DNA from 2 places in the Bartonella sp. B35(2025) genome. Region 1 is predicted to be linked to the other one. Evidence: predicted binding sites of a transcription regulator. Region 1 holds the regulator's gene; the other holds the start of a gene.

Evidence for each region. Region 1 encodes HrcA, which represses chaperone genes, less so after heat shock. Its sites were predicted from a motif close to GTTAGCACTCNCNNNNNGNGAGTGCTAAC; they were not measured.
Region 2: the regulator HrcA is predicted to act here: its motif matches at 6,095-6,123, upstream of groES (co-chaperone GroES).

What each region holds. Positions count from the first base shown of each region.
Region 1 covers NZ_CP200035.1:1,467,256-1,482,928, reverse strand. The annotation lists gene V4P56_RS06185 (stimulus-sensing domain-containing protein) at 1-1,387, shown strand, start outside; gene V4P56_RS06180 (HPr kinase/phosphatase C-terminal domain-containing protein) at 1,411-1,875, shown strand; gene V4P56_RS06175 (PTS sugar transporter subunit IIA) at 2,006-2,413, shown strand; gene V4P56_RS06170 (HPr family phosphocarrier protein) at 2,419-2,715, shown strand; gene grpE (nucleotide exchange factor GrpE) at 3,523-4,209, opposite strand; gene hrcA (heat-inducible transcriptional repressor HrcA) at 4,333-5,403, opposite strand; gene rdgB (RdgB/HAM1 family non-canonical purine NTP pyrophosphatase) at 5,720-6,367, shown strand; gene hemW (radical SAM family heme chaperone HemW) at 6,364-7,560, shown strand; gene dapE (succinyl-diaminopimelate desuccinylase) at 7,608-8,780, opposite strand; gene V4P56_RS06140 (M48 family metallopeptidase) at 8,997-9,743, opposite strand; gene V4P56_RS06135 (alpha/beta hydrolase) at 9,777-10,556, opposite strand; gene infC (translation initiation factor IF-3) at 10,749-11,267, shown strand; gene V4P56_RS06125 (ABC transporter ATP-binding protein) at 11,485-13,251, shown strand; gene V4P56_RS06120 (translocation/assembly module TamB domain-containing protein) at 13,280-15,673, opposite strand, start outside.
Region 2 covers NZ_CP200035.1:1,127,904-1,143,576, reverse strand. The annotation lists gene hisS (histidine--tRNA ligase) at 545-2,041, shown strand; gene V4P56_RS04710 (redoxin family protein) at 2,201-2,725, opposite strand; gene V4P56_RS04705 (alpha-D-glucose phosphate-specific phosphoglucomutase) at 2,912-4,540, shown strand; gene fumC (class II fumarate hydratase) at 4,550-5,947, opposite strand; gene groES (co-chaperone GroES) at 6,172-6,468, shown strand; gene groL (chaperonin GroEL) at 6,527-8,170, shown strand; gene V4P56_RS04685 (zinc ribbon domain-containing protein YjdM) at 8,742-9,035, shown strand; gene V4P56_RS04680 (NifU family protein) at 9,281-9,859, opposite strand; gene V4P56_RS04675 (universal stress protein) at 9,919-10,389, opposite strand; gene trpS (tryptophan--tRNA ligase) at 10,446-11,516, opposite strand; gene murJ (murein biosynthesis integral membrane protein MurJ) at 11,593-13,164, opposite strand; gene V4P56_RS04660 (TIGR01459 family HAD-type hydrolase) at 14,421-15,266, shown strand; gene V4P56_RS04655 (bifunctional riboflavin kinase/FAD synthetase) at 15,266-15,673, shown strand, end outside.

The DNA of each region.
Region 1 (15,673 bases):
TATTAATCCTGAACAAGTTGCCCCACTTTTACGGCGCCTTATTACACCAAAAACAACAAGAGCACGTATCTATGATCGTGATGCCACTCTGCTTCTCGATTCACGTGTTCTTTATTCTAGTGGCGAAGTTTTTAGCTATGATTTACCCCCCATTAAGACTGAACAAAATCTGTGGGAACGTCTCTATTGGTGGTTTTCAAATACACTCTATGGCAAGAAGACTAATTTTGATAGAAAGAAAGTAAAAAGCAGTGATATTGCTCATCCAGAAGTTTATCGAGCATTAAACGGATCTATCGCTACTGCCAAACGACGAAACAGACAGGGTCAATTAATAGTTTCTGTTGCTGTACCTGTCCAGCGTTATCGCGCTGTAGTAGGTGCTCTTCTTCTTACAACCACTGGTTCAGATATTGATAACATTGTAAAAGGCGAAAGATTAGTTATTTTCAAAGCTTTTGTAGTTGTTGGTAGCGTACTTTTAATACTTTCCCTGTTTTTAGCTCATACAATTGCTCATCCATTAAGTAAATTGTCTGCCTCTGCCAACCGTGTGCGCCATGGCAACAATAAGCGTATAGAAATTCCTGATTTCTCTAAACGTGAAGATGAAATTGGTCATCTTTCAACTTCTATTCGTGATATGACTAATGCACTTTATATGCGCATAGAAGCCATCGAACGCTTCGCTGCTGATGTAAGTCACGAATTAAAAAATCCGCTTACTTCACTGCGTAGTGCTGTTGAAACACTCCCATTAACTAAAAATGAAGAAGCACAGATACAATTATTTAAAATTATTCAACATGATGTGCATCGTCTTGATCGTTTGATTACCGATATTGCTGATGCCTCACGGCTAGATGCAGAACTTGCTCGTGAAACTTCGAAACCAGTTGATATGAAACTACTTTTAGAAAATTTTGTTCATGCTATGCGTGAAATATATCGTAGTACAAAAGCCATTAATATCAGCCTTAGTATTATTCCACGCCCTCATGGAAAAGCCTATCTTGTATTGGGACATGAACTGCGTTTGGGTCAAGTTATTTCTAATATCATTGAAAATGCGTGTTCCTTTATTCCTAATGATAATGGTCAAATTTGTATAACTATGAAAAGTGATGCTTCAACCCTCATCTTAATTATTGAAGACAATGGCCCTGGTATTCGTTCAGAAAATATTGAGCGTATTTTTGAACGCTTTTATACTGATCGACCAAGCGAAGATTCATTTGGACAAAACTCGGGACTTGGACTTTCTATTAGTCGACAAATCATTGAAGCCCATAATGGGACAATTATAGCTGAAAATATTGTTGATCCCGTAATTAAAAATAATAAAACTGGTGCACGATTTATTATTATGCTTCCCTTCATGAAATAACCTATCAACCAAAAGCAAAAGGTATGACAATAAAAAATGAAATACTGCATGCAAATTGTCTCCAACTTGGAGGCAAGGGGCTGTTAATTTTAGGTTCATCAGGATCAGGAAAATCAACTATCACCCTTTCTTTGCTTGATCGTGCTGAATGGTCAAAACGTGAAGCAAAACTTATCAGTGATGATTATACAATGCTTTGTGTAAAAAATGGGAAACTTCATGGATACACTCCAGAAGGATTGCAAGGTGGTATTGAAATTCGCGGTGCTGGTTTACGTACAATAAATTTTGATAAACAAACAACAATCGAATGCGTTATTCTTCTTGGTTCTGAATATGAACGCTTCCCAACAAATCAGACGTTTAAATTTGCGAATCTACACATTCCCCTTTTAAAACTTCCTAGTCTTCATGAAGCAGATTGTACAGCCATTTGTCAGGCCATTGAGGCGTTCTTTTTTAGAAAAATATGGCTAAAATCTGTCTAATTTTTTTCAAAATAGAAAAAAATCATTATTTTTGCTTTTTTTTGAAAATTTTCCTTGGCAGTACGGTAAAGCCTTGTAAAATAGTCCCTCTGCTATATGGTCATGTTTTTTTAATAGGAGTTTCTGTAAAATGATTGGACTCGTGCTTGTAACGCACGGTGGATTGGCTGTCGAATTTCTACATGCTGTAGAACATGTTGTTGGAACACAAGAAAAATTCGCAACAATATGTATTTATCCTGATGATGACATGGACCAACGCCGAGGTGATATTATAGCCGCAGTTTCCTCTACAAATACAAATCATGGCGTAATCATACTAACAGATGTGTTTGGCGGAACGCCATCAAATATGGCTATTTCTGTTATTAAAAAGGGACATATTGAAATGATTGCAGGTGTTAATTTACCTATGCTCATTAAACTGATTTCTATCCGCCAGTGCCCTGATATCTCATTATCAGAAGCATTAAGAATAGCGCAAGAAGCAGGGCGCAAATATATTAATGTACCAAGTATGATTTTAGCGGATAATTAACACTGATGCTTTCTAAAAAAACTCTCCCAAATATATTAAGTCGCCATCTCAATATATGTAATAAACGTGGATTACATGCACGTGCTTCTGCAAAATTTGTACAAACTGTTGACAATTTTAATGCCATTGTTGAAGTTGAAAAGAATGGAAAAATTGTTGGTGGTTCATCAATCATGGGACTTATGATGTTAGCTGCTACATCTGGTTGCAATGTCACTATCCGTGTTTCAGGACCAGAAGCGACTGATGCTCTCAATGCTCTCGAAGAACTTATCAATAATAAATTTGGAGAAGAAAGTTAGAGCTTTTCACTAAAAAGGGAACGTTATAATCCACCTTTATGAAATAAAGAGAGAATTCAACTTATAATTATGAGAGTCACTTTTTAACCATTCTTTATCCACAATAGCGCCTTTTCTCAGTAAAGCAGTTACTTATCAGCCCATCCACCATCGTACCTGTAAGATTATATTTTAACCATAGGAAGATACCATATCACGCCTATTTAGTGCTCTTTAAAATTCTTCAAAAAATAATGGAAACACTTATATCGCTACAAAATGGCTTGCTTAAAGCGCAATAGATTAATACCATTTTATCTTTTTTTGTGAAAGTTAAAAAATCTGTAATAAATGAGCTTATGTATAACTTTGACACCATCCCCCCCTCCTTTTATGTTGCACATCAATGGCTTCAAAGTATTTAGTTTAGAGGATGCTCCCTATTCTCTTGTTGTTCGCATTAAACCTTGTGAAATTCTCAACCTTTTACACGAACAGATGCAATATACCCAAAATTGCTTGAGATTAATCCCTGATAAAAAGTAGTTTACTCCGCACCATCATTCTTGCACGATTACTCGATATTAAATCTGAGGGTCTTTCTTCTTATCGATTTTCTTGAGATGACTTTTCGTTTCCTTTTTTTGAAATTAGCCATTTTACCTTATTTTCATCATAATCTTCCCTGAATAGTAATCTTTATATTGTGAAAAAAGTTGTGCGCTTAAAGTATAAAAGGGTGCTAACCACCCTTTGAAGCGTTTCTTTTATATAAGATTTTAAATATGAGACTACCCACAACACTTTTGTTTTGTGCTGAAGATATTATTACTGATGTGTTTGTGCTGGACTAGATTCAACAGAAGCTTCTTTCACTCCTCCTTTAGCGACACCAACTATTGCCGGACGTAAAACACGTTCACCGATAATATAACCTGCCTGAACAACTTGTTGAACGGTATTATCTGGAACATCGGCATTAGGAATCTCAAACATTGCTTGATGAAAATGAGGATCAAATTTTTGCCCTTCTGGATGGATTTTCTTCACCCCATGACGCTCTAATGCTGCTATCATTGCACGTTCAGTCATTTCAACACCCTCAGCCAATGTTTTTAAACCAGCATCACTCTCTCTCGCACCTTCTGGGATAGCTTCCAAAGCACGATTGAGATTATCAGAAACAGATAACATATCGCGTGCAAAATTAGCAATAGAATAAGCTCTAGCATCAGCCACATCACGCGCAGTACGACGCCGAAGATTTTCCATATCTGCAGCAAGACGTAAAATTTGATTTTTCAGTTCTTTATTTTCATCTTGTAAAGTAGCTAAGGGATCAGTAAACTCGTTTCCTTCTTCTTCAATATCTGTTTCAATATCTGTGCGAGTTTCTTCTTCGCACATTTTTGAAGATTCATCAGTTTCTTGTCTAAGTACATCATGATCACCTGAATTTTCTAAATCGCAATTTTCAAATGAAGTGTCAGCAAACTTATTTTTTTCATCAGACATAAAAATTTTATTCCTTCATAATATTTGTTATTATCGATATCGAAATTTTACAAACAAAAATCAAGAGGTATTTACGTATCTTAACACAATGCGTGTTTATAATAAAATATCCACTTGGTTATTCTAACGCAATAACTGTGATATAAGCTGAGCTGTATAATCAACCATAGGCACAATCCTTGCATAATTAAGCCGTGTTGGCCCAATAACACCTAAAGCACCGATAACTTTTTGCTGTGAATCGCAATAAGGTGCCACCACTAAGGAAGAACCAGAAAGTGAAAAAAGCTTATTCTCTGAACCAATAAAAATACGAACTCCTGAACCTTCATCTGCTAAATCGAGCAGCTGCGCCATACTTTCGCGCGTCTCAAGATCATCAAATAAATGTCGTAACCGCTCTAAATCCTCTTCTGCCTTCACATCTTCAAGCAAATTACCCCGCCCACGAACAATAAGGTGTATTTTATTATTAGCATCCTCCCCTCCCCAAAGAGCCAATCCAGTTTCAATAAGATGATGAGATAAATGATCAAGTGCAGCTCGTGTTTCTAAGCATAAACGTGCAATTTCTTTTTTAGCTTCACTCAATGTACGCCCCTGAATATGAGCATTAAGAAAATTTGTTGCCTCTGTTAATTGTGCATGTGTAACACCTTCTGGCAAATGAACAATACGATTTTCAACTTCACCTTGTTGAGTCACTAAAACTGCAAGAGCATTCTCTCCATCAAGGCGTACAAATTCAATATGTTTTAACGTTCCTTCGTGTTTTGTTGCCAAAACTAGCCCCGCCCCACGTGAAAGATCTGAAAGAACTTGGCTAGCTTGTATGAGAAAATGCTCAACTGATTGTGCATGGCCAGCCTCTTTAACTTGAGTTTCAATACTTTCACGCTCCTCAATTGGCAAATCACCCGCTTCCATAAATGTATCAACAAAAAATCGCAAACCTGATTGCGTTGGCATTCTCCCTGCAGACACATGAGGAGCATAAATTAAACCGAGATGTTCAAGATCACTCATCACATTACGAACTGTCGCAGGCGATAAGGCTTTTTGCAAAAGCCGCGAAAGATTTCGTGATCCTACAGGTTCACCATCATTAAGATAAGCCTCAACGATATGGCGAAAAATATCACGAGAACGTTCATCAAGACATTTTAGTGCATCATTAATAGACTTATACTTCATCACAATTTTTTCACCGCTTTAAAAAACTTTATTCTTAATATAAGTTTTGCTAAGGATCTGGTCAAATAGTCTAAAGCAAAACAAAAAGATATCACGTATTTACTGCAAAAAATACTATCATAAAAAAGGCATCTCCATGTGTTTCTTCAACTTATTACCTTCATTGAATACGAAAGATTTCCTTTGAATAAAATATCAGTAATCATGCAAAAAAAACCATATCTTGTAAAATCTGGCAAGATTCATATCATGTGATCATTTAAGCTGGTTTTAAGCACAGTAGACAGCTATCCCCCTCATTTCTGGAGAAATGGATATGAGAAATATAACAACTAAAAAACTTGTCATTGCCACACATAACACTAATAAATTACATGAAATCACCACATTAATCGTTCCCTTCGGCTTAAAAATACAGTCCGCAAAAGAATTAGATTTACCTGAACCAAAAGAAACAGGAATAACATTTGAAGAAAATGCTTATATCAAAGCTTTTGCAGCCGCAAAAAATACGGGACTTCCCGCTCTCTCTGATGATTCTGGTATGGAAGTAGATGCATTGGGTGGTGCACCAGGCGTTTATACAGCTGATTGGGCTCTTCAGCCTGATGGTACACACAATTTTTCAAAGGCTATGCAAAAAATCGAAGATGAACTTCAAAAAATCAAAGCTCACGAAAAAAAACAACGGAAAATCCGATTTATATCGGTCATCTGCATTGCATGGCCTGATGGTTATGCAGATTATTTTCGTGGCAGTGTTGAAGGTACCTTTGTTTGGCCTCCACGTGGCAATAAAGGTTTTGGATTTGATCCCGTTTTTTTACCAGATGGATATGAAAATACCTTTGGTGAAATGTCAATGGAACAAAAACACGGCTGGAAGCTTAATAACAAAACACCCCTCTCACATCGTGCACGTGCTTTCAAACTTTTAGCAGAAAATCTTTTAGCATTCTCATGAATGAACCTTTCGGCATTTATATTCACTGGCCCTTTTGTACTGCAAAATGTCCCTATTGTGATTTTAATTCACATGTTCGCGCCAATGAAGTTGATCAACCACGTTTTGTTGCCGCCTTTGAACGCGAAATAGAAACACAATACCACAAAATAGGCCCACGTCATGTTACAAGTATTTTTATCGGTGGGGGTACCCCTTCTCTTATGGTACCTAAAACTGTTGATGCCTTGTTGCAAGCACTCACAAAAAAGTGGACAGTTGATGATAAAGCTGAAATCACACTGGAAGCTAACCCATCCAGTGTGGAAGCAGAACGCTTTCATGGATACCGTGCAGCAGGAATTAACCGTTTATCTTTAGGTGTACAAGCTCTTAACGATAAAGCACTGCGACAACTTGGCCGACTCCATGATGTGAAACAAGCCCTTAACGCTATTGCTTTAGCACGAGAAATCTTTCCACGCTTATCCTTTGATTTAATTTATGCCCGCCCTGAACAAACACTCAAACAATGGGAATCTGAGCTTTTTCAAGCTATCGATTTGGCAGCAGATCATCTTTCTCTTTACCAACTTACTATCGAAGAAGGTACTGCCTTTAAACGGCTTCATACTGCAGGAAGACTTATCCTCCCCACATCAGACCTTGCAGCAGATTTATATAATCTTACTCAAGAAATAACTGCTACATACGGACTTCCAGCTTATGAGATCTCAAATCATGCAGTCCCTGGTGCTGAATCAGCACATAATCTTCTTTACTGGCGTTATCATGAATATGCAGGTTTTGGTCCAGGAGCACATGGACGCTTTATCAAAAACCCGCCAAACAATTCCTCTACCTTTTCACAAGTAACTTTATCTCAAATTGAAAACCATGAACGTTTTGTCACCATAAATGAAAAGTACCCTGAGCATTGGCTCGAATTAGTTGAAACTACGGGGCATGGCTGCATCGAAACAGAACAATTAACAAAAGTGCAACAAGCAAATGAAATGCTTCTTATGGGCTTACGCCTTTCAGAGGGTTTAGATCTTACACGCTATGAAACTTTAATCCCCGGATTACCAATGGAAAAACTTATCAAGTTGCAACAACAAGGATTAGTAGAGATGATGGGAAATCAGCGCTTAAGAGTTACAACAACAGGACGAATCCTTCTTAACCACATCATCAACCAACTAGCAAACTAAAATCTTTCTAGCTTTAACCCACATTACATCAAATATAATTCTTTATTCTATACGAAAAAATCAACAATGAACCGTTCATAAATAGCAGTAAGACTTTCCATTGCATCAAGAGCCACACACTCATTTACCATATGCATAGTTTGCCCTGGTAAACCAAACTCAATCACTGGGCAATAATCTTTAATAAATCGTGCATCTGAAGTACCTCCTGAAGTTGAACATTCTGGTATATTTCCTGTTACACTTTCAATAGCATTTGATAAAATTTTAATGAGTTTATCATTTTGAGTTATAAAAACACTCCCTAAACTTTGTAGCCATTCAAGTTGATAATATGGTAATTGATCACAATTATTTTTTGATTGCACTAAAGCAAGACGCTTTTCAATTTCTGCAATAATCGTTTCTTTTGTCCAAAGATCATTATAGCGTATATTAAAATGGATCGTTGTTTGTGCTGGAATAACATTTACTGCAGGATTACCCGTATCAATGGTCGTTAATTCCAGATTACTTGGTTGAAAGTTCTTTGTTCCTCGATCCAAAGCAGTTTGTGTCAACGCTTGGATAAGCTTACTTGCTAAAGGTAATGGATTGGCGGTCCGCTCAGGAAAAGCAACATGACCTTGGCGACCTTTAACCGTAATGATACCAGAAATTGATCCTCGACGGCCAATCTTGATTACATCACCAACAGTCTTTACACTTGTCGGTTCCCCCACAAGAGCTGCAGTCCATTTTTCACCTCTTTGCTCTGCCCATTTTAGGAGTTTTATCGTACCGTTAACAGCCGGACCTTCTTCATCACCAGTGATCAAAAGGCTTACTATTCCTTTAATAGGCTGTCTTTCAAGGATTCGAGCTAATGCAGCAACAAAACATGCTATCCCACCTTTCATATCAACAGCACCTCGCCCATATAATTTTCCCTGATTTATCACACCTGCAAAAGGAGGGTATGTCCAGTCTTTCAGCTCACCTGGTGGCACCACATCAGTATGACCAGCAAACATAAGATGTCTCCCCTCTTTCCCTATTTTTGCATAAAGATTCTCAACATCTTGTGTATTTTTATCCTTAAAAATGGGACGCTCAACACAAAATCCCATCTTTCTTAAAAAATTTTCCAAAGTTGATAAAGCACCTGCTTCATGAGGCGTAACAGAAGGACAACGAACAAGTGCCTGTAAAAGTTGAACGGGATCTGTAAGGACAGGCATCAGCGCACTTCCAATTTAAATTAAGAGTTATCGAAAAATTATTAAGCTGAATTATAAAAAAGATAAAGCAAAAACATTGAAGACACTCAGCAAACCAAGCAGGGGAAGACAATCGTACTGAGGCTTCAATGACTTCTTTACAATGTAATAAAGTATACACATAATGAAGTTCTACACAAAAAGTTCCATAAAATATTACCTTTATTCAAGATTTCTTCACGTCTCTAACCCATATGAATGAAAATTAATTGCATGTAGCATATAACCATTTTCCTTCAACCAAGAGCGATAAGTTTTACTATTAAGGCACAATTTTTCACAAAGAGCCCAAAATTTTGGCCCATGATTCATTTCAATAAGATGAGCTATCTCATGCGCAACGACATATTCAACAATTTCTTTTGGTGCCATAACAAGGCGCCAAGAAAAAGAGAGGCTTCCATCTCTTGAACAAGATCCCCAGCGGCTTTTGGTATCTTTATAGCAAATTGATTTCACTTTGCGCTCTACTTTATCTGCATAATACGTCACTAGTGGTGTTATAGTAAGCGCAGCCTGTTTTTTCAAAACATCAGCAACACGCCTTGGTAAATATTCTAATCGACCATAAACAATAATCTCAGGTTCTTGTCCCGTATCACCTGTAATAATTTTAGACACCCCACGTCCTTCTTTATGCTTTATGGTATGCACAACACCTAATACAGGAATCTTTACACCTTCTTTGAGATAAAAATTTTGGGGAGAAACCTTTATGCATGCAAGACGTTCTTCAATCCATGATCGGTGCTTGTCAATGAAATCCTGAATCAAATAGAAACTTATAGCCGGTGGTGTTGTTAAAAAAATTTCCTGACCATTTGTATCAATACGAAGTATAAAACGGCGTGCATACTTATGTTCCCGTATCCGTAGAGGTACAGTGCGATCAGAGAAAATAAAACTCTGTTCATAAATAGTCATACATTTACGCCTTCATTACTCATGAATCTGACCCTATCCTGCATTAATCTGGTCAATTAATGATTTTAATACTATTTCGATACAATTCAAATCCTGCGGACGTGAAAATCGATGATCTGCATCACGAACTAGTGTTAATGTCACATCATGTAAGGGTAAATGATCAAGTAAAGTCAATGTATGCTGATAGGGTATTTCTTTATCTTCCATCCCTTGCAAAATATGGATCGGACACCCAACATCAATGCATCCTTTCATAATGCAGTTATTTCGTCCATCTTCAATCAAACCCTTTGTAAAAGGCATTGGCTCTGCATCACCAACTGCAGACCATTCAATATATCCTTTTTCTTCTAAAGTTTTCCATTCTGCTGAACCCAATGCTGATTCCACTAATGTTTGTGTGAAATCAGGAGCTGGTGCTATTAAAACCATACCGGCAAGCATCTTGTTTTTCTGTGCTAACATCATAGCAAGTTTTAAGGCAATCCACCCACCCATAGAAGAACCAATTAAAATTGGTGGTTCTTCACAATAAGTTTCAAGAATCGCTAAACTTTCATTAATCCAACGTGAAATCGTACCTTGAAAAAAATCTCCCCCAGATTCTCCATGACCAGAGTAATCAAAACGTAAACAGGACAAATCATTTTTTTGGGCAAAAATATCAATCGTCACCGCCTTACTCCCTAGCATATTAGATCGGTAACCAGAGAGCCATACTAAACCGGGAGAGCCACTACCTTTACGATGACGTACCGCAAGAGCAGTACCTTCAAATGAAAAAAATTGGCAAGGAATACTTTGATCCATCACTATTTGCCTTCCAAAAAATATTTTCACCCAAATGAAAAAAAATTCTATCCTTCAAATTAAACTAAAAGGTAATAAACCAAATCATGAAAAAAACATGAATTTTAGTTGTTTTTCTGTGTATAATTGTATATTAATATACCGTAGATTAATCAAGATTAAGGAGCATAAATCATTCGCAGGCCTTTTAAAATAACACCTACCCAGAAAGATGGGCCACGTTCAAATCATGATATTCGGGTTCCCTGTATTCAACTTATCAATGATGAAGGACAACATCAGGGAATTGTTACAACGCAAGAAGCACTTGCCATGGCTGCAAATGTTGGGCTTGATTTGGTCGAAATTGTACCAAATGCAGAACCGCCTGTATGTAAAATCATCGATTTGGGCAAACTAAAATACCAGACTCAAAAAAAAGCAGCTGAAACACGCAAAAAGCAAAAAATCATCGAAATCAAAGAGATTAAGATACGCCCAAATGTTGATGTCCATGATTATGAGGTCAAGCTTAGGGCTATTCATCGCTTTATTGATAATGGTGATAAAGTAAAGATTACCTTGCGTTTTCGTGGTCGTGAAATGGCACACCAAGATCTTGGGTTAAAGCTTCTTCAGCGAATTAAAGAAGATACAAGCAGCATTGCTAAGATTGAATCTGAGCCAAAATTCGAAGGCCGTCAAGTAATGATGGTGATAGCGCCTAAGTAATTTTGTTGAGATAATGTATAGCGTGCAGCTTATCAAAAATGGCGTGTGAATATGATTTAAGAGCACTGTATGTGATAGGTATGGTGCTTTTTTAAATTGATGGTAATTTACATCAGACTTATCTATAGGAAAGCACTTTATTATAGAAAAGGTTAAATAACTCTAATAAGGAGTGCCTATATTTTATATAAACAATGATAAAATATAAGCATGTTTCATGGTCAAAAAACGAATTTCCTCTTTTGATAAACATCTTGTCATCCGTCTTTTACGAGAAAATTTTCATAAACATGTATATTGGTACAGCGCAGCTATTTTTTCAATGATCATCATTTCTTGCACGACTGCAGCCAGTGCGTGGATTATGCGTGACGTTGTCAATTATATCATTGATACACAAAATTTTAGTATGATCATTTTAATTTCTAGTACCATCGCTGTCATTTTTATTATCAAAGGAATTGCAACTTTTTTTCAAACTTATTTTCTAAGTAAAGCAGGCAATAGTATTGTTGCTGAACAGCAACGCAAAATTTACACACGCCTTATGGAACAGGGAGTCTCTTTTTACCAAAATAATACCTCATCTGATCTTCTTGTCCGTGTAACCCACAATGCTACAGCAGCTCGTAATATCATTGATACCATTATTACAACTTTTGTACGTGATTTACTCTCTGTTAGTGGTCTGTTGCTTGTTATGTTCATTCAAAACTTTGCGTTAATCACTATTACCTTAATAGTGGGTCCATTAGCTTTTTTAGGAGTGAGAATGGCTTTAAAACGTATTCGTAATCTTGTGGAAAAAGAACTTCTCTCACTCAGTGAAATTATCAAAATCATACAAGAAAGTACTGTTGGTATTCGGGTTATTAAAGCTTTTTCATTAGAAGAATTGATGAAAACCCGAATGAATAGGGCTATTTGTAATGTTGAAAAACAAGCAAACAATATTGCAACGCTTGAAGCCATTACAAACCCCATTATGGAAACGCTTGCTGGCGTCGCTATTGCGGGCATTATATGCTTTTCCGGCTATCTTGCAAGCCAACGTTTAAGCGCTCAAGGTGAATTAATGTCTTTTATTGTAGCCTTGCTTCTAATTTACGAACCTGCAAAAAGACTAGCAAATGTACGTGTCAAAATTGAATCTGGTTTGGTTAATATCCGGACAATGTTTGAAATACTCGATCGTCCCCTTACCGTTATAGAACATGAAGAAGCTAAAGATTTAGATAAAACACAAGGATCCATTCGTTTTGAACATGTTTCTTTCGCATATACGGATGATAAAATGGTATTGAAGGATATCAATCTAGAAATAGAATCTGGAAAAATGACAGCATTGGTAGGCCCTTCAGGTTCCGGTAAATCAACTCTTATTAATCTTATTATGCGCCTTTATGATCCCACACAAGGACGCATATTGATTAATAATCAAGATATCCGCTACACTACATTTCGCTCTCTTCGCAACCTTATGGCTTATGTAGGACAGGATACTTTTCTCTTTCAAGGAACTATCAAATATAATATAGGACTTGGAAAAAAAGATGCTAGTGATGATGATATTATCAAGGCAGCAAAAACAGCCAATGCCCATGATTTTATTATGGATTTACCGAATGGTTATGATACACAAATAGGTGATAATGGTAATAATCTTTCAGGCGGACAAAAACAACGACTAGCCATCGCCAGAGCAATGCTGCATGATGGTGAAATCTTGATTCTTGATGAAGCAACAAGCGCATTGGACTCACACACCGAAGCACAAATTAGTGAGGCTCTTCATCATCTCACTAAAGGACGAACAACAATCACAATTGCTCATCGCCTTTCAACAATTGCTTGCGCCCATAAAATTGTTGTAATACAAAATGGACAATTGATTGAACAAGGTACTCAGAAAGAATTGCTAGCAAAAGAAAATAGCTTCTATAAAAAACTTTATAATATCCAGTTTAAAAAGCAAGAATCTTAAATAACTTCACATTAAAAGCTATTAATTTTTAATAGTATTTCTCATAAAATAAACCAATACTGAAATTCTTTTCATTTCCTATGGCACCTTTAGCTTTGAGATGACGTGAAATATCCAAGTTAATTGTTCCTTTTGTTGTTCCAGCTGATCCTGCTTCAAAACCTAAGTAAATGTTGTTGTGTATATAGCGTCCAATACGTAAGCCTGTATTACCCTTTTCATCAAAAATAACATCAAGATCATCAAGACCAATTTTAGCCCGTAAAGTATTCAACAAGGATATATTAGAAGCACCCGCAAGATCAGCAGCAACTGCTGCAAGCTGAGCAATCTGAAATGGCGATAGCTCATTAAGAGAGCGGTTAAAAGTCAAACGTGCTAAAACCTCATCCTGCGGCAAACTAGGTTGTGAAGAAAAATTAATATCAAGATTATCAATATTTCCACTTACAGTTACAGTGATACGAATATCACCGCTATTTTTATTGGATACAAAATAAACAGTAGGATTAAGATTACCACTAAAGCTCGCTTGTCCTTGGTCAAAATTAAGACGCTGTGAAAGAATATCAAAACGTCCACGAATCATCTGAAACTCACCAACTGGATGGACATCATGCAATGAACCCGTCAAGTTAATGCGTCCTCCCAATTCAGTATCTAAACCTCGCCCACGCACAAAAAATTGATTGCGTGCTGTAATCTTCATGTTTAACCGTATAATCGATGAAAACTCTTTAGAAACACCACGATTTTGACTGTAACTTTTAATATCTGCATGTTCGAGTGTTTTTTGAATTGATGTTGTTAAATTTTTATTTTTGATATTAAGAAACTGGGCGTTTTGAAAACGGTCAGAAACAAAAATCTCAGCTTTTTCAACTATGATATTACCACCAATAACAAGATCACCTAAAAAATAACCCGTCATTGTCATCTTACCTGACAAAGTTGTGAAAATCATAGAACCATCATTATAATTGGCATGATCAAGATCTATAATCAAATCTGTCTGTAGATTATTCGTAATATAACCCGAAGCAAAAATAGATCCCCCACCAGATGAAGAAGCAGAAGCTTTCTCTATGAGAATACGATTGCCATCTAATTTACTTTCAATCTCTATATTGTGTAACTCTAGATTTGTTTTTGAATCGAAAAAATTTCCATTAATAACAGAAAAATTTCCAACCAACTGTGGCTGAAACCATGTACCATTTAGAGCAGCATCAATTTTTGCTATGCCTGTTACGTATGCACCACGTTCAGCTAAAAATGGATCAAAAAAAGCAAGAGGCATTATCCCCTTAATATTTAATTTAGTTCCTGAATTGCTCAGAGAAACAATTCCACCTACGGAGAGATCCAATTCTTTATGTCCATTTGCAACAATACGCTCGATATGAAATATAGATTTTTCATAAACACCACGAGCACTCATATTTATTGATGCAAGCCCTTTATGCGTTGTAACGGTCAAGTTTTGGCTAGAAAGATCAAAATGAACAGAAGGATTTTTTAATATTCCACGAATATCAATCTTACCTGTCACCATTCCTTTAAGTGCCTGTTTTTCTATAAAACTGTTAGCTAGATACGCAGGCAAATTTTGTAAATTTACATGCAAATCTAACTTACCTTTATCTAAAGACACAGTTCCCTGTGCTTGCGCTTGTATTCCCTCTCCCGTTAAATCTGCATTCAAAGTAAGAATGTTGTCTATGGTTTTACCTGCAGAAGAAAGCACAAGAGGCACTATTTTTTTATCTTGCAGAGCAACAGTTGTCAGTCCCTCACCTTTTATGTCATAAATTACATTAGGTTCTTTTAAACTACCATGAATCATAACTTGCCCTGTTAAAGTACCAGTAGCTTTAAGATTGGGTTTCCACAGATTTACCAAAGCAACAGGAAAAGCATTCATTGTAAGATGCAGATTAAGAGCATCATAAAAATTGCCTGAAAGTACAACCTTGCCTCCATTAACTGCAATCCCTAATTCACTTACCGCCACCCCATTTTTATTAAAAATAATTGTAGTTGGTTGAAGTAATGTCGCATGAAAATTGGGTTGTTTAACATTTAAAGTTTCAATTTGTATTTCTTGTTTTATACTTTCCGAAAGCCCCACTGTAATCACACGGCCAGCAAGCTGTGCATTTATATTATTATATAACATCGTTTGAATAGTAAAAACTGTTTGCCCATCATTGCAACTAGCATCAACATTTAAATGATTAACCATCATAAAAGGGGTTTTAATATGCTTTGCATCGATAAAGCCTTCAAATTGTGTCATACCAAAAGGATCAAATATATCAGCTTCTACTGTCAACTTTTTAATTTTATTCTTTGCAAAACTTAAATGATCAACATACACTTTAAGATTGGCTTTTTGTTTGTTATCTTGTTTGTCAAAAAT
Region 2 (15,673 bases), 340 kb from region 1:
GGATAAAAACTCTCAAGAAGATATTACGATAGATGATGATTATTATCATTGAAAGTTTGTTTATAGCAGTCAAATTTTAGATATTGAATTTATAGAATGTGAAAAGAAAGAGTGTAATGTTATAAATCGTTAGCTAAAGTCCCCATTAGCTACAATATCTATTAGCAAATCGCCCATTAGCTAAGTTAATTGTGACACTTTATCTTGTTGTTGAAAGCATCTTTCTATCCGTTCGTTGGCATTGGCTTTCTTATTGTTATGCTGATAAGTCTTGCAGGAGGAAGTTTTGTTGCTGGACATTTTGCAAAAATATTAAGAGCATTTAAATGCTTAATAATTGTGAAAATGTAGAGCTTATAGCTTGGTTTTAAGACAAGTCGTTTTATGACAACTTCTTCTGATGTTGAAGTATATGGTTTTTTATTAAGAAAAAGCTTAAAACTTAAAATGTGACATAACGATTGATTTACAAAATTATTGCAGAGTGCTTTTCTATAAGATAGACACAAAAAAGCGTGAATATATACTATTAATAGAGAAAAAAATGCTGCTAAAACAAGAAAAAACCAAAGCTCGTTTACCACGTGGTTTTGTTGATCGTACAGGTGTACAGTTATATGCAATTGAAACAATGATTGCTCAGATTCGTGAAGTGTACGAACTGTATGGTTTTGAAGCACTTGAAACACCGATTTTTGAATATACGGATGTGTTGGGTAAGTTTTTACCTGATTCAGAACGTCCAAATGCGGGTGTTTTTTCTTTACAAGATGACGATGAGAAATGGATGTCTTTGCGCTATGATCTTACTGCACCTCTTGCTCGCTATTTTGCGGAGAATTTTGAAATTTTGCCAAAACCTTATCGAAGTTATCGTCTTGGCTTTGTTTTTCGTAATGAAAAACCTGGTCCAGGGCGATTTCGGCAATTTATGCAGTTTGATGCTGATATTGTTGGAACACAAACAGTAGCAGCTGATGCGGAAATCTGCATGATGGCAGCGGATAGTTTAGAAAAATTAGGAATTCAGCATCATGATTATGTTATTCGCCTTAATAACAGAAAAATTCTTGATGCTGTTTTAGAGCAGATTAGCTTGGGAGGAAGTGAGCAGGCAGAGAAGCGCTTAACTGTTCTTAGGGCAATTGATAAATTGGATAAATTTGGTTCTGAAGGGGTGCGTTTACTTTTAGGACAAGGCCGTTTAGATGAGAGTGGTGATTTTACAAAAGGAGCAGGGCTTAAAGATAAAGAGATTGACTATATTCTTGCTTTTATTACTGCTGGGGCTGAAACAGCAGATAAAACGATTGATATTCTTAAAAAAGTAGTTGGTAATCATTGTAAGGGGAATGAAGGGGTCGATGAACTTGAAGAAATGCAAGTGATTTTTACCGAAAATGGCTATCAGAACCGTGTTAAAATTGATCCGTCGGTTGTGCGTGGATTGGAATATTATACAGGGCCTGTTTTTGAGGCTGCATTGCTTTTTGATGTTTTTAATGATGATGGACAAAAAGTGATTTTTGGATCTGTTGGTGGTGGTGGACGCTATGATGGGTTGGTTGCACGTTTTCGTCGTGAAAGTGTTCCAGCAACAGGTTTTTCAATGGGTGTATCGCGCTTGATATCGGCTTTGCAAAATCTTGGAAAGTTACCTGTTAAAGAGGTTACTGGGCCAGTTGTAGTGCTTATGTTGGATAAAGAGCCAGAGGCTGTTGCACGGTATCAGAAAATGGTGACACAGTTACGCAATGCGGGAATTCGTTCTGAACTCTATTTAGGAACTTCAGGAATAAAAGCACAAATGAAATATGCTGATCGGCGGCATACCCCTTGTGTAATTATTCAAGGATCACAAGAACGCAAAGATGGGAAGATACAGATCAAAGATTTAATTGAAGGTGCACGTTTGTCCCACGAAATTAAAGATAATCAAACTTGGCGAGAAAGTCGACCAGCACAAATAACAGTTGATGAAAATCAATTGGTCAAAGCGGTACAAGAGATCTTAAAAAATCAAAATTCACAAAAATTTTAGTTTTCAAATATTAAACTTGTTAACTCCAAATACAGTTATAACGCTGTACTATTGTGGTTAGCCAACATTCTTCAGTAAAAATGTAGAAAATAAAAACGGCACAAACTCTTCTTTAATAAAGAAATTTGTGCCTTTTAATAAAGCAATTTTGGTTTAAAATTAGCTTTGCAGTGTTTTTAAAATATTTTGTGGTGAGGAGACTTCATAAGGGTCTGTGGTGCAGTTATCTGAAAAACCTTCTTCTTCGAACCATTGTTCAACAACTCCATCATTAATCACAGCAGCATAGCGCCATGACCGCATCCCAAAACCAATATTATCTTTAGCAACTAACATTCCCATTTTACGTGTAAATTCACCTGAACCATCGGGGATTAATTTCACATTTTGGATGTTTTGTGTTTTTCCCCAACTGTTCATGACGAAAGCATCATTGACAGAAAGGCAGTAAATTTCATCAATGCCAACTTTTTTAAATTCATCATAGAGTTTTTCAAAATCAGGGAGCTGAAAGGTTGAGCAGGTAGGTGTAAAAGCCCCAGGAAGAGAAAAAAGAATAACCCGTTTTCCTTTAAAATAAGTGTCACTGGTGACATCTTGCCACCGATATGGATTATTTCCACCAATTGATTCATCGTATATACGTGTGTGGAAGGTGACATTGGGAACTTTTTTTCTTATCATGGTTAGGCTCCTACATTTTGTAAAAAATTATGTGTTAAGAAAAAGTCTTTATATTTTAAAAGTACTTTTAAAATACAATAGCTACAACGAGTTTGCAGATATTTATACAGGCGTCAAGCAGAATTAATCATCGATTTTAATGGATTTTTCCTTTAAAATTAAACGAAATGCAATGAAAGCACTTCCATGACTATAACCACAGTTTTGACAACGGCTTTTGATGACCAAAAACCGGGAACATCTGGTTTACGCAAAAAGGTATCGATTTTTCAAAAACCTCATTATGCTGAAAATTTTATTCAATCCCTTTTTAACAGTATTGAGCCTGTTGAAGGAAAATTATTGATTCTCGGAGGAGATGGGCGCTATTTCAATAGAACACTTATTCAACTCGTGTTGAAAATGGCTGCTGCTAATGGTGTTGCTTGCATTAAAGTAGGAAGAGAAGGCATTTTATCCACGCCTGCTGTTTCGCATCTTATTCGCAAATATCATGCACATGGCGGTATTATTCTTTCAGCAAGTCATAATCCCGGTGGTGTAGATGGGGATTGTGGTATTAAATACAATATTTCTAATGGTGGACCTGCTCCTGATTCTTTATGTGATGCTATTTTTGCTGCATCGCAGCGTCTTTCCTCTTATAAAATCATCGAAGCTCCAGACATTGATTTAGATAAGCAAGGCATAACCTTTATAAAGTCTATGCGTGTGGAAATTATTGATCCTGTGGCAGATTATGTTGCTTTGATGCAGGAGATTTTTGATTTTGATTGTATTGCCAAGGCAGTTGCGGAAGGTTTAACGTTACAATTTGATGCGATGCATGCAGTTACAGGGCTTTATGCACGAGAAATTTTTGAAAAATGCTTAGGGTTTCCTAAAGGAACAGTGGTGAATGGGATTCATTTACCAGATTTCGGGGGAAAGCATCCAGATCCAAATTTAGTTCATGCTAAGAGTCTTTATGATTTGTTGATGTCTGATCAGGCGCCTGATCTTGGTGCCGCATCTGATGGTGATGGTGATCGTAATCTTATTATCGGTCGTAAACAATTTGTTACACCTTCTGATTCTCTAGCTATTATGGCGGCTCATGCACATTTGATTAAAGGTTATCGACAGGGTGTTGTGGGTATAGCACGCTCTATGCCAACAGGGCGTGCAGCTGATTTAGTTGCTGAAAAAGAAGGATTAGATTTTTTTGAAACACCAACGGGTTGGAAATTTTTTGGAGCACTTTTGGATGCTGGAAAAGTAACTTTTTGTGGTGAAGAAAGCTTTGGGATAGGCTCTCATCATATCCGTGAAAAGGATGGTTTATGGGCTGTATTATTTTGGTTAAATCTTTTAGCTGTGACAGGAAAAAATGTAGCACAAATTGTTCAACAGCATTGGCACACTTATGGGCGTTTTTATACTTCACGTCATGATTATGTGGAAGTGGAGGAACATAAAGCATATGCACTTATGGAGTACTTACGCACACATTTACCGTCGGTAGGAACGAAAATTTCTGGATTAATGGTCAAAAAAGCAGATGATTTTACTTATCATGATCCAGTTGATCAGAGTATTAGCACACGGCAAGGAATGCGTATTTTTTTTGAAAATGGAGCGCGGTTGGTGGTGCGTTTATCTGGAACAGGAACAGTAGGAGCTACCTTACGGCTTTATCTTGAGCAGTATGAAGGTGATCGATGCAAACATGCACAAAATCCACAAAAAGTTCTCCGCCCTTTGCAGAAAGCAGCTCTTCAATTATTAAATATACAGCAACAATTTGGTCGCAAACAGCCTGATATTATTACATAGAGATCTGTATCAAGTTGTCTCTTGTGGGTGGATCATCTTTTTGGGATCAACTAGTCTGTCATAATCATCTCCCGAAACACCAGCTTTTATAGCTTCAGCACGCAAAGTTGTATCATTTTTATGTGCTGCTTTGGCAATTTCAGCAGCTTTTTCATAGCCAATTTCTGGTGCAAGAGCTGTCACTAACATGAGAGAGCGTTCCATGAGGGAATGAATATGAACACGATTAGCACGTAAGCCTTGAACGCAATGCATATCAAAAGAACGCATACAATCACCAAGAAGGGTAATCGACTGCAAAACATTATAGCCAATCACAGGCTTATAAACATTCAATTCGAAATGTCCTTGGCTTGCAGCAAATGTTACACTGGTATGATTGCCAAAGACTTGACATGCAACCATGGTCATTGCTTCACATTGCGTAGGATTGACTTTCCCTGGCATAATGGAAGATCCTGGTTCATTTTCTGGGAGGTTTAATTCACCCAAACCTGAACGTGGACCTGATCCCAAAAACCGAATATCATTAGCAATCTTAAAGAGATCCGCTGCTAATGCGTTTAAGCTTCCATGGAAATGTGCAAGTGCGCCATGATGTGCAAGTGCTTCAAATTTATTACGAGCGGTTTTGAAAGTTATTCCTGTAAGGGTGCTGATTGTTTTAGCAAATGCAACATCAAATCCTTGTGGTGCATTAAGTCCTGTTCCAACGGCTGTACCTCCTTGGGCAAGCATCTGAACGTCGTTAAGAGCTGTTTCAATGCGTTGGCGATTGGCTTCTAATGCGGTCCGATAGCCTGAAAATTCTTGCCCTAAGGTAAGAGGTGTTGCATCTTGGGTATGGGTACGTCCAATTTTGATGATGTCGGCAAATTCTTCTTCTTTTTTTTCTAAAGTAGCAATTAAGGTTTCAAGGATTGGGAATAAGTGTTGGCGTGTTTGTAGTGTGGTTGCAATGTGAAGTGCTGTGGGAAAGGAATCGTTTGATGATTGGCTCATATTTACGTGATCATTGGGGTGAACAGGTGCTTTGCTGCCGAGTTTACCTCCTAAAAGCAAGCTGGCATGGTTAGCGATCACTTCATTTACATTCATATTGCTTTGTGTGCCAGAACCTGTTTGCCAGACAGAAAGTGGAAAATGTGTATCAAATGTACCGGCAAGTACTTCGTCAGCAGCAGCAATGATCGCTTTTCCTATATTTTGGGGAAGCTTTCCTTTGTCCATATTCACAAGAGCTGCAGCTTTTTTAATGAGGCTTAAAGCATAAATGATGGTGAGAGGTTGTTTTTCTGTGCCAATATTAAAATTATGTAGAGAACGTTCAGTTTGTGCTCCCCAATAGCGATCTTGATGCACTGAAATTGTTCCAAAGCTATCAGTTTCCTGACGTGTTTTCACCATGATAAAATCCTTTTATGTTCACCGGTTAATAAAAAAGTAAATAACGCGAAATAGAAAAAATAGGCAAGATGTTGAAGCCTTTTTAGGATAAATTTTTTATGATGGATTCTTGACATTTTGGAGTAGCAATGTTTATATTCTGAATATATTAGCACTCACATCAGATGGATGCTAATAAGAACTTAAGATTAATTTAGTTATATTAAGTTTTAAGGATTTTAAACATGGCTAACATACAATTCCGCCCACTTCACGATCGTGTCGTTGTTCGTCGGGTTGAATCTGAAAATAAAACTGCTGGTGGGATTATTATCCCTGATACAGCTAAAGAAAAACCTCAAGAAGGTGAAGTTATTGCTGTTGGTAATGGCGCTCTTGATGACAATGGGAAGCGTGTGCCTTTAGAAGTTAAAACAGGAGATCGTATCTTGTTTGGAAAATGGTCTGGAACCGAAGTGAAGATTAATGGTGAAGACCTCTTAATCATGAAAGAATCTGATATTATGGGAATTATGGGGTAATTCAGCCTCTTAATTCTTTCATGTTGTACTATTTAAGACAATTTCAAGGAGAAATTAAATGGCTGCTAAAGAAGTCAAATTTGGCCGTGAAGCGCGTGAGCGTTTATTGCGCGGTGTTGATATCCTTGCTAACGCTGTTAAGGTAACGCTTGGTCCTAAAGGTCGTAATGTAGTTATTGATAAATCATTTGGTGCGCCCCGCATTACAAAAGATGGTGTATCCGTTGCAAAGGAAATCGAACTAGAAGATAAGTTTGAAAACATGGGTGCGCAGATGTTGCGTGAAGTTGCTTCCAAGACCAATGATATTGCTGGTGATGGAACAACAACAGCAACTGTTCTAGGGCAGGCTATCGTTCAAGAAGGTATAAAAGCTGTTGCTGCAGGTATGAATCCAATGGATCTCAAACGTGGGATCGATGCTGCTGTTGAAGAAGTGGTAGAAAATCTTTTCAAAAAGGCAAAAAAAATTCAAACTTCAGCAGAAATTGCACAGGTGGGAACAATTTCCGCTAATGGTGCTGAAGAAATCGGTAAAATGATTGCTGATGCTATGGAAAAAGTCGGTAATGAAGGTGTCATTACCGTGGAAGAAGCAAAAACTGCTGAAACAGAACTAGAAGTTGTTGAGGGAATGCAGTTTGACCGTGGATATCTTTCACCTTATTTCGTCACAAATGCTGATAAAATGGTGGCTGATCTTGATGATCCTTACATTCTTATTCACGAAAAGAAGTTGTCTAATCTACAATCTCTACTTCCAGTGCTTGAAGCAGTTGTTCAGTCTGGAAAGCCGCTTCTCATTATTGCAGAAGATGTAGAAGGTGAAGCTTTGGCAACACTCGTTGTCAACAAGTTACGCGGTGGTTTGAAAATTGCTGCTGTAAAGGCTCCAGGATTTGGTGATCGTCGTAAAGCAATGCTAGAGGATATTGCAATCTTGACATCGGGTCAGGTTATTTCTGAAGATGTTGGTATTAAATTGGAAAATGTCACTTTAGATATGCTTGGTCGTGCAAAGAAAGTGAATATTTCTAAAGAAAATACAACAATTATTGATGGAGCTGGACAAAAAGCTGAAATTAACGCACGTGTAAACCAGATTAAGCTTCAGATTGAAGAAACAACTTCTGATTATGATCGTGAGAAATTGCAAGAAAGACTTGCTAAACTTGCTGGTGGTGTCGCTGTTATTCGTGTTGGTGGTGCGACAGAAGTTGAAGTGAAAGAAAAGAAAGATCGTGTTGATGATGCTTTGAATGCAACACGCGCAGCTGTAGAAGAAGGTATCGTAGCTGGTGGTGGAACTGCATTGTTACGTGCTGCAAATGCACTAACTGTTAAAGGAATTAATGCTGATCAAGAGGCTGGGATTAATATTGTTCGTCGTGCTCTTCAAGCACCAGCACGTCAGATTGCAACCAATGCAGGTGAAGAAGCTGCAATTATTGTTGGCAAAGTGCTTGAAAATAATTCAGACACATTTGGTTACAATACCGCAACTGGTCAATTTGGTGATTTGATTACTTTCGGAATCGTTGACCCAGTGAAGGTTGTGCGTTCTGCTCTCCAGAATGCTGCTTCAATTGCGAGCCTTCTCATTACGACAGAAGCAATGGTTGCTGAAGTGCCAAAGAAAGACACTCCAATGCCTCCAATGCCTGGTGGTGGAATGGGTGGAATGGGTGGAATGGATTTCTAAGCCCTCTAAATGTAAAGATAAAAGAGAACGGGTCACTGACCCGTTTTTTTATATAGTTTTTTTCTCATTACGACAGAAACAATGGTTGCTGAAGTGCCAAAGAAAGATACTCTAATGCTTCCAATGCCTGGTGGTGGAATGAATTTCTAAGCCACTCTAAACGCAAAGATAAAAGAAAACGTGTCAGTGTCCCGTTTTTTCGTATAGTTTTTCTTATATGATTTTAGTTAATTTTCCCATTTTATATGGTTTTTACATATATCATTTTGTTAATAGATTTTGCTTTTACTGATTTATTTTTTCTTTTTTACTCGATAAATATCTTTTATAAGGATATTTTTTTTAAGAGTATTGTGTTTAGGTATTTTGAAAAATCTTACTCTTGTTCATTGTAATAGAGTTTTTAATATCCAAATCTTTTGGTATAAATACCATGTTTGGTAGTGCTTTTCTTTAATAATAGACAATAAGCTTTTCTTGTTTTATGACTGTTCATATAAATTATTATTTTTAATAAAAAAGGGAATATATGAGCCAATACCCAAAATGTCCTTAATGTGATTGTCTTTATATTTATGAAGAAGGTAGCAATTTCATGTGTTCTGAATGTGCACATGAATGGCCACAAAAAAATGAGAATCCTTTTCCTTTCGATGTTGTTTATGACGTTAATGGCCATGTTTTAACGAATGGAGATAATGTTATGGTTGTGAAAGATCTGAAAATAAAGGGTGCTTCATCTATTTTAAAGAGCGGTACTAAGATAAAAAATATCCGCTTGGTAGATGGTAATCATAATATTGACTGCAAGATCCCTAAGATTGGTCAGATCAGCTTAAAGTCAAAATTTGTTAAAAAAGTTTAGTTGGTTATTGTTTATGAAGTGCTTCCTCATTTAATAAAGCGAATTTATGCAGCTAAAATCTGCTTTGGTAAAAATTTTTTTCAATTTTCTTAAGAGAAAATATCTCCTAATAATGAACGAAAGCTCTATAGTGTATCAGACAAATTTTTTCAAATAACAGCACTCTGAGTAGTAAAATACACGGGATTAATATCTTAGTATCTGTAGTGCTTATCTTTATTATTATTTTGTGAGATTTTTTTTGTTTATTGTGGCATGGATTCCACACCTAAGATTTCTGGAATGAAATGTCGTAAAAGATTTTCAATACCATGTTTTAGCGTCGCTGTTGAAGAAGGACATCCAGCACAAGCACCCCGCATATTCAGGTAAACAATGCCATTTTCAAATCCGCGGAAGGTAATATCTCCGCCATCATTGGCGACAGCTGGGCGAATACGTGTTTCAAGCAGCTCTTTAATTGTTGCAACAATATTAGCATCTTTTTCATCATAAAATTCTTCATTAAGCGCATGGGTTTGTTCTTTTACCATCGCATTTGTGGTGATTACGGGATCATCAGATAGAAAATGTTCCATAATTGTGCCCAAAATTGCAGGCTTGAGGTGTTGCCACTCACCATCTTTTTTAGTCACAGTGATAAAATCGGATCCTAAAAAAACACTACTAACATTTGGAATATTAAATAATTTAGCAGCTAAAGGTGAATTTTTAGCAGCTTCTTCGTAAGCACGAAACTCTAATACACCTTCCGAAAGAACCATACGACCTGGTAAAAATTTAAGTGTTGCAGGATTTGGTGTGACTTCAGTTTGGATAAACATATACACTCTCCTTTTGTTATTAAAGCTCAGGAAAATAGCTGAGTTGAAAACATTATAATTTAGGCACCCGATTCAATATATTCATCTGCAAGATTACTTGGAATGACAGTGACAGGGATTGAAAAAGCTGTTCCTCGATTAGCAATCAATTTGACAAGTGGTCCTGGCCCTTCTGTGTGTCCACTTGCAGCTAAAACAATAAGAGCGATCTTCTTATCTTCATCAATTTTTTTGCCTTCACGCACTATTGTTTCTATTTCGAAGGTTTGTATAGCGCGTACATTATTAGCAATTTGCTCCAATACTTTATAAGCCTGCTGTGTTGATTCAGTTCGCATAATATCGGTTACGCCTAAAAAATGTTGAAATTCTGAATTATCAACCACAGAAAGTAATATCAGTGTTTTATTGGTATTTTTAGCATGCTGTGCAGCAAAAGCAACAGCACGCAGACATTCTGGTGTTTCGTCAATAATGACTAAAACTTTCCCCTTTTGATCTGCTTTCATATTTTCTTTTCTAGAGATCATGTGTTTTCTCTATTTCTATGAGCAGTTGCTATTCTTTTAGGTTAAGTACTATTATTTCATGTATTGTATAAAAATCCAACAATTTCACGAATTTTTTTCATATTTTTTTCTGCCAATGTGCTGGCACGCTCTGCACCATAGCGTAAAACAGAGTCAATATAATCATTTTCTTTACGAAGACGACGTAATTCTTGTGTTATCGGTGCAAGTTTATAGATAGCAAGGTCAGCTAAGGCTGTTTTAAAAAATGAAAATTGTTGTCCGGAAAACTCTGAAAGAGCTTTTTCTTTACTTATTTCTGCAAGGGCAGCATAAATACTAAGTAAATTGTTGATTTCTGGTCGCTCTTCTAACGCAGCAAGTGTGTCAGGAAGAGGGGTTGAATCGGTTTTTGCTTTGCGGATTTTTTTTAAAATAAGATCAGCATCATCTGTTAAATTAATACGTGAAAAATCTGAAGGATCTGATTTTGACATTTTTTTTGTGCCATCGCGCAAAGACATAACACGCATGGCTGTTTTTCCAATAAGTACTTCTGGCATTGGAAAAAAGCCTTGTTTTTTTTCTTCACCTATTTGCATAGAGATACCAAAATTTAAGTCCGCAATGCGGCGAGCGTAATCATTGTTGAATTTTTGTGCAATATTGCGTGTTAGTTCAACATGCTGTTTTTGGTCTTCACCTACTGGAACATGTGTAGAACGATAAAGTAAAATATCAGCAGCCATTAGGCTTGGATATGCAAAAAGTCCAAACGATGCTTGTTCACGATTCTTTCCTGCTTTATCTTTAAACTGTGTCATACGTTGGAGCCAGCCGACACGGGCAATACAATTCAAGATCCACGCTAATTCAGCGTGTTGAAAAACCCGTGACTGGTTGAAAATAATTTGTTTTTGAGGATCAATACCGGCAGCTAAAAAAGCTGCTGTGACTGCTCTGGTCGATTCAATTAAGGTAAGTGGATCTGGATTGACTGTGAGTGCATGCATATCAACAACACAATACAGGCAATTATAGGATGTTTGCAGTTCAACCCAATGCTTGATAGCTCCAAGGTAATTGCCAAGATGCAAATTGCCACTTGGTTGTACGCCAGAAAATACAAGCGGTGTGAAGGTGTTCATAGAATAGTTCTCTCTCAGGGGTATTATTCATTTTATGCTTTGTGACAAAGTGTCTTTCTGAAAGCAAGATAAAATATTATAAGCGTTGCTTGAAATTTTTTAGGGTAAGGAAAAAAGAGCAGCTATCAAGTAAAAAATATGCTGTAAAATATACCAATAGGATGATGGTCATTATTCCTGCTAAAGTACTAGCACGCAAAAAAAATGATGCTTGTGAGGATAATGGAGCAGATAGAAAACCAAGCACATTAAGCGTATAATGAAGAACCATAATACTCAAAAGTGTAGCAATTATCAGGCACACAATTCTTCTTATCAGTTGTGCATCATATTTCCAGTGGCCGCGTTTGATAAGAACAAACCAAAGCAACAGTGTGTTAACCCATCCAGAGGTAATTTCGGCAATGACAATACCTCGTGCTGATAAAATGGGGAATAATGTTAAGGCTAGGCTGATATTTATCAAAACACAAATACCTGTGAAAATCATTGGTGTTTTTGTATCTTCACGGGCAAAAAAGTTAGGAATAAAGACCTTTATTAAGACAAAAGCTGGAAGCCCTAACCCATAAAGCCCCAGCAATTGAGCAACATGATGTGTTGATTCGCTTGTGAATTGTCCACGCTCAAAAAGTAGACTAATAATGGGGGTGGATAGCAGTAAAAATGCGACTGATGCAGGTAAAATTAACAACAAGGTTAATTCAATAGCACGGTTCTGTAAATCATGGGCTTCTTTGTGTTTTTTATTACGCAAAGCTTTTGTTAATTCTGGTAAAAGAACAGTTGCAATTGCAATCGCTACTACCCCTAGTGGTAATTGATAAAGACGATCAGCATAAACTAAAGAGGATACTGCTCCTGATTGGCTGGAGGCAATGTTGGTATTGATCAATAAATTGATTTGCGTAATTCCTCCTGTGATAGCAGCAGGGAATGCTAAAGTTAGAAGTTTACGAACATTGGGACTGAAATGGGGAAAGCGTAGAGAAATTTTCATTCCATTTTTATGCAAAGCGATTGCAATCAAAATGAGTTGGATAAACCCTGCTGCCATGACACCCCAAGAAAGATTTAATCCGATATGCCAAACATTAAGTTGATATATCCAAGCATAGGCGAGGACACCAATCAGAATAATATTCAAAAAAAGTGGAGCAATAGCTGCGATAAAATAGTGTTGTAGAGCATTAAGCATTCCCCCCATCATTGTTGCTAAGGACATACATGTTAGATAAGGAAACATGATTGCAGTAAAATGGATCGTGGCGTTAAATTTTATCGGATCTTCTGCAAATCCAGGAGCGATAATGGTTCGCACCAAAAAAGGCATACTTAATTCCATGACAATAGTTAAGAGTAAGAGCAGTGAAAAGAGAACACCAAATACCTCTTCTGCAAATTTTCGTGCAGTTTCTGTACCATCTTCAGTAATCTTTTTCGAAAAAAGAGGAACAAAAGCTGCATTAAAGGCACCTTCAGCAAAAAATCGACGGAATGTATTAGGAAAACGAAAAGCAGCGTTAAACGCATCAGAAACAGGTCCAGTACCGAGAGAAGCTGCCATTAGTATTTCACGCACAAAGCCAAAAATACGGCTCATTAAGGTTCCGGAAGCGACAGTTGCAAATTTTTTAATTAGAGTCATAAAGATACATCGAGTTTGTTATGAAAAAAGGTAATAAAGAGGTAAATAAAAGCCTTTTTAGATCATAAAAATCTGACCAACGTCTTAATGTAATATTATTATGTTAATATAATGTTGTTTCATAAAACGTTGTACGATGGTATTTATCCTTCTGTCAACAAGGGTATTTCAAGAGTATTCGACCTATTCTTATACTTTTTTATTATAGCTTTGGTTGCTTACATAAAACAATCAGGTATTTTTTTACGAACTATAAATAAGATGATGCAATGAAGAGGAAAAAGCTAAAAAGAACAGAGAATAAATTAGCAAATAATTGTCTATGATAATATTGTGTTTGTTCTTTTCTGATTTGATATATATGTTACGCATTCTCCCTTAACAGTATTTACCGTAATGAAGCCATATTATATTTATTTACTTTTAAGTGTTAGTATACTCTTTTTGCATTTAAATAGTTTATTTCTGTTTAGTCTATGTAATCGTTTTTTACAACACACGTCGATCTGTTTATTAACCTATTACTTAATAGTTTTTGCTGATTTATGATAAAAATATTTGAATCAGTATAACATTACAGGATGAAAGAAGTTTCATTTAATCTCCATTATTGAGATTTATATTTTAAAATCAATATAATATATCAATTTTATAGGGTTACATAATTGGATCCATATAATATTTTGTCCTCTTTAGAAGGCAAAATCATTGGCATATTGGTAAAAATAAAACAAATTATTGTGGTATTTTTTTTACGTTGAAAATATTTTTTCAACAGTACATATGTTTGGTAGATATTTTAAGACTTTGTCGCGTATATTTTTTAGATATATTATAAATACTATAAAGATGTATTATAAGTGAGTAAGAAAGCTTAAGTATGTATTTTTTGCAGGATATTTCCCGCAAACTATTTCATTACGTAACTTATAGAGTGTGTATCTTGATCAAAAATGTGGTCAATAAAAAAATCTTCTAGTAAAAATTTAATAAGTTGTGGGATTTAGGTTATGTCAGCTTGTGGAGAGAAAGTCTCTGTTCAAAGTTTTGTTGCTTTGGATAAATTATCTTTAAAAAAGTAGAGAATTAACTCATAGACTCAATTATTAAATGATAAGATCTGATCTGTGTAGGTTCAATATAATAATAAAAAATACTGTGTTGAGAAAGCAGATGACAGAAGAGTTGTCTTTTTATAAGTAATTTTGCAGTAAAAGATAGTTTAATAAATGGTTAATTTATAAATTAGGTGCAACATGAATGAACTTACCCATATTGATACTATTATAGCTCATTATGACGCGGTTTTTTGTGATGTTTGGGGTGTTGTACACGATGGTGTGAATGTATTTGAACCTGCGTTGCAGGTGTTGCATAAAATTCGACAGATGGGAAAAAATGTCATTTTTCTAACTAATTCACCTCGTCCGCGGGAAGAGGTAATTGCCCAATTACAAAATATGAATGTTCATAGTGATTATTATGATGCAATTGTTACTTCAGGTGATGTGACACGCGATCTTATTCGTATTGCACCGCGTAAAGTTTTTTTTATTGGTCAGCAACGTGATTTGGTCTTGTTTGAAGGGTTAGATTGTGAACTTGTTGAAGAATGGGAAGCATCTGTGGTGGTTTGTAGTGGTTTTCTTGAAGATTTTGATGAAACACCGCACGCTTATGAGGACATGTTTCATCGTATACGGGCACGAAATTTACCTTTTATTTGTGCTAATCCTGATATTATTGTACATTATGGAAATCAGGAATTTTGGTGTGCTGGTGCATTAGCGCGTCTTTATCAGCAATTAGGAGGTGAGGTACGTATTGCTGGAAAACCCTATGCACCTATTTATGAATGTGCTTTTGAAAAGCTTCAGAAAATTCGTGGAACAGTAGAAAAAAGTCAGGTTTTGGCTGTTGGTGATGGCCTCTTGACAGATGTCAAAGGTGCAGTTCATTTTGGTCTTGATGTAATTTATATTATGGGTGGTATTCATCGCTATGACTATATGCAAAACGGTGAGATAGATAAAAAAGCTTTACACGCTTTTCTGGAACGTTATGGCTATAAGCCACAAGCAATAATGTGGGCTCTTCAGTAATGTCTGATTTTTTGCGTCTTCAGGGCAGGGGGAATACACTTCCTTTGGCTTGGCGTGAAGCAGTGCTGGCACTTGGGAATTTTGATGGTGTTCATTGTGGTCATCAAGCGGTGCTCCAAAAAGCACTTGATGTAGCACGGATCAGAAATAAGCCAGCTGTTGTTTTAACATTTGAACCACATCCAAGAAGTTTTTTTCAACATTCAGCTCCTGTTGATCGCTTGACAGAAGCTGCTGAAAAGGCTGAAATTTTTAAAATTCTTGGTTTCAATGGTGTGGTTGAACAGCCTTTTGATGCACATTTTGCAGCTCTTTCAGCAGATGAATTTATCAATATTGTTTTGAAACAAGTATTTGATGTTTCAGTTGTAGTAACGGGTGAAAATTTTCAATTTGGTCATCAGAAA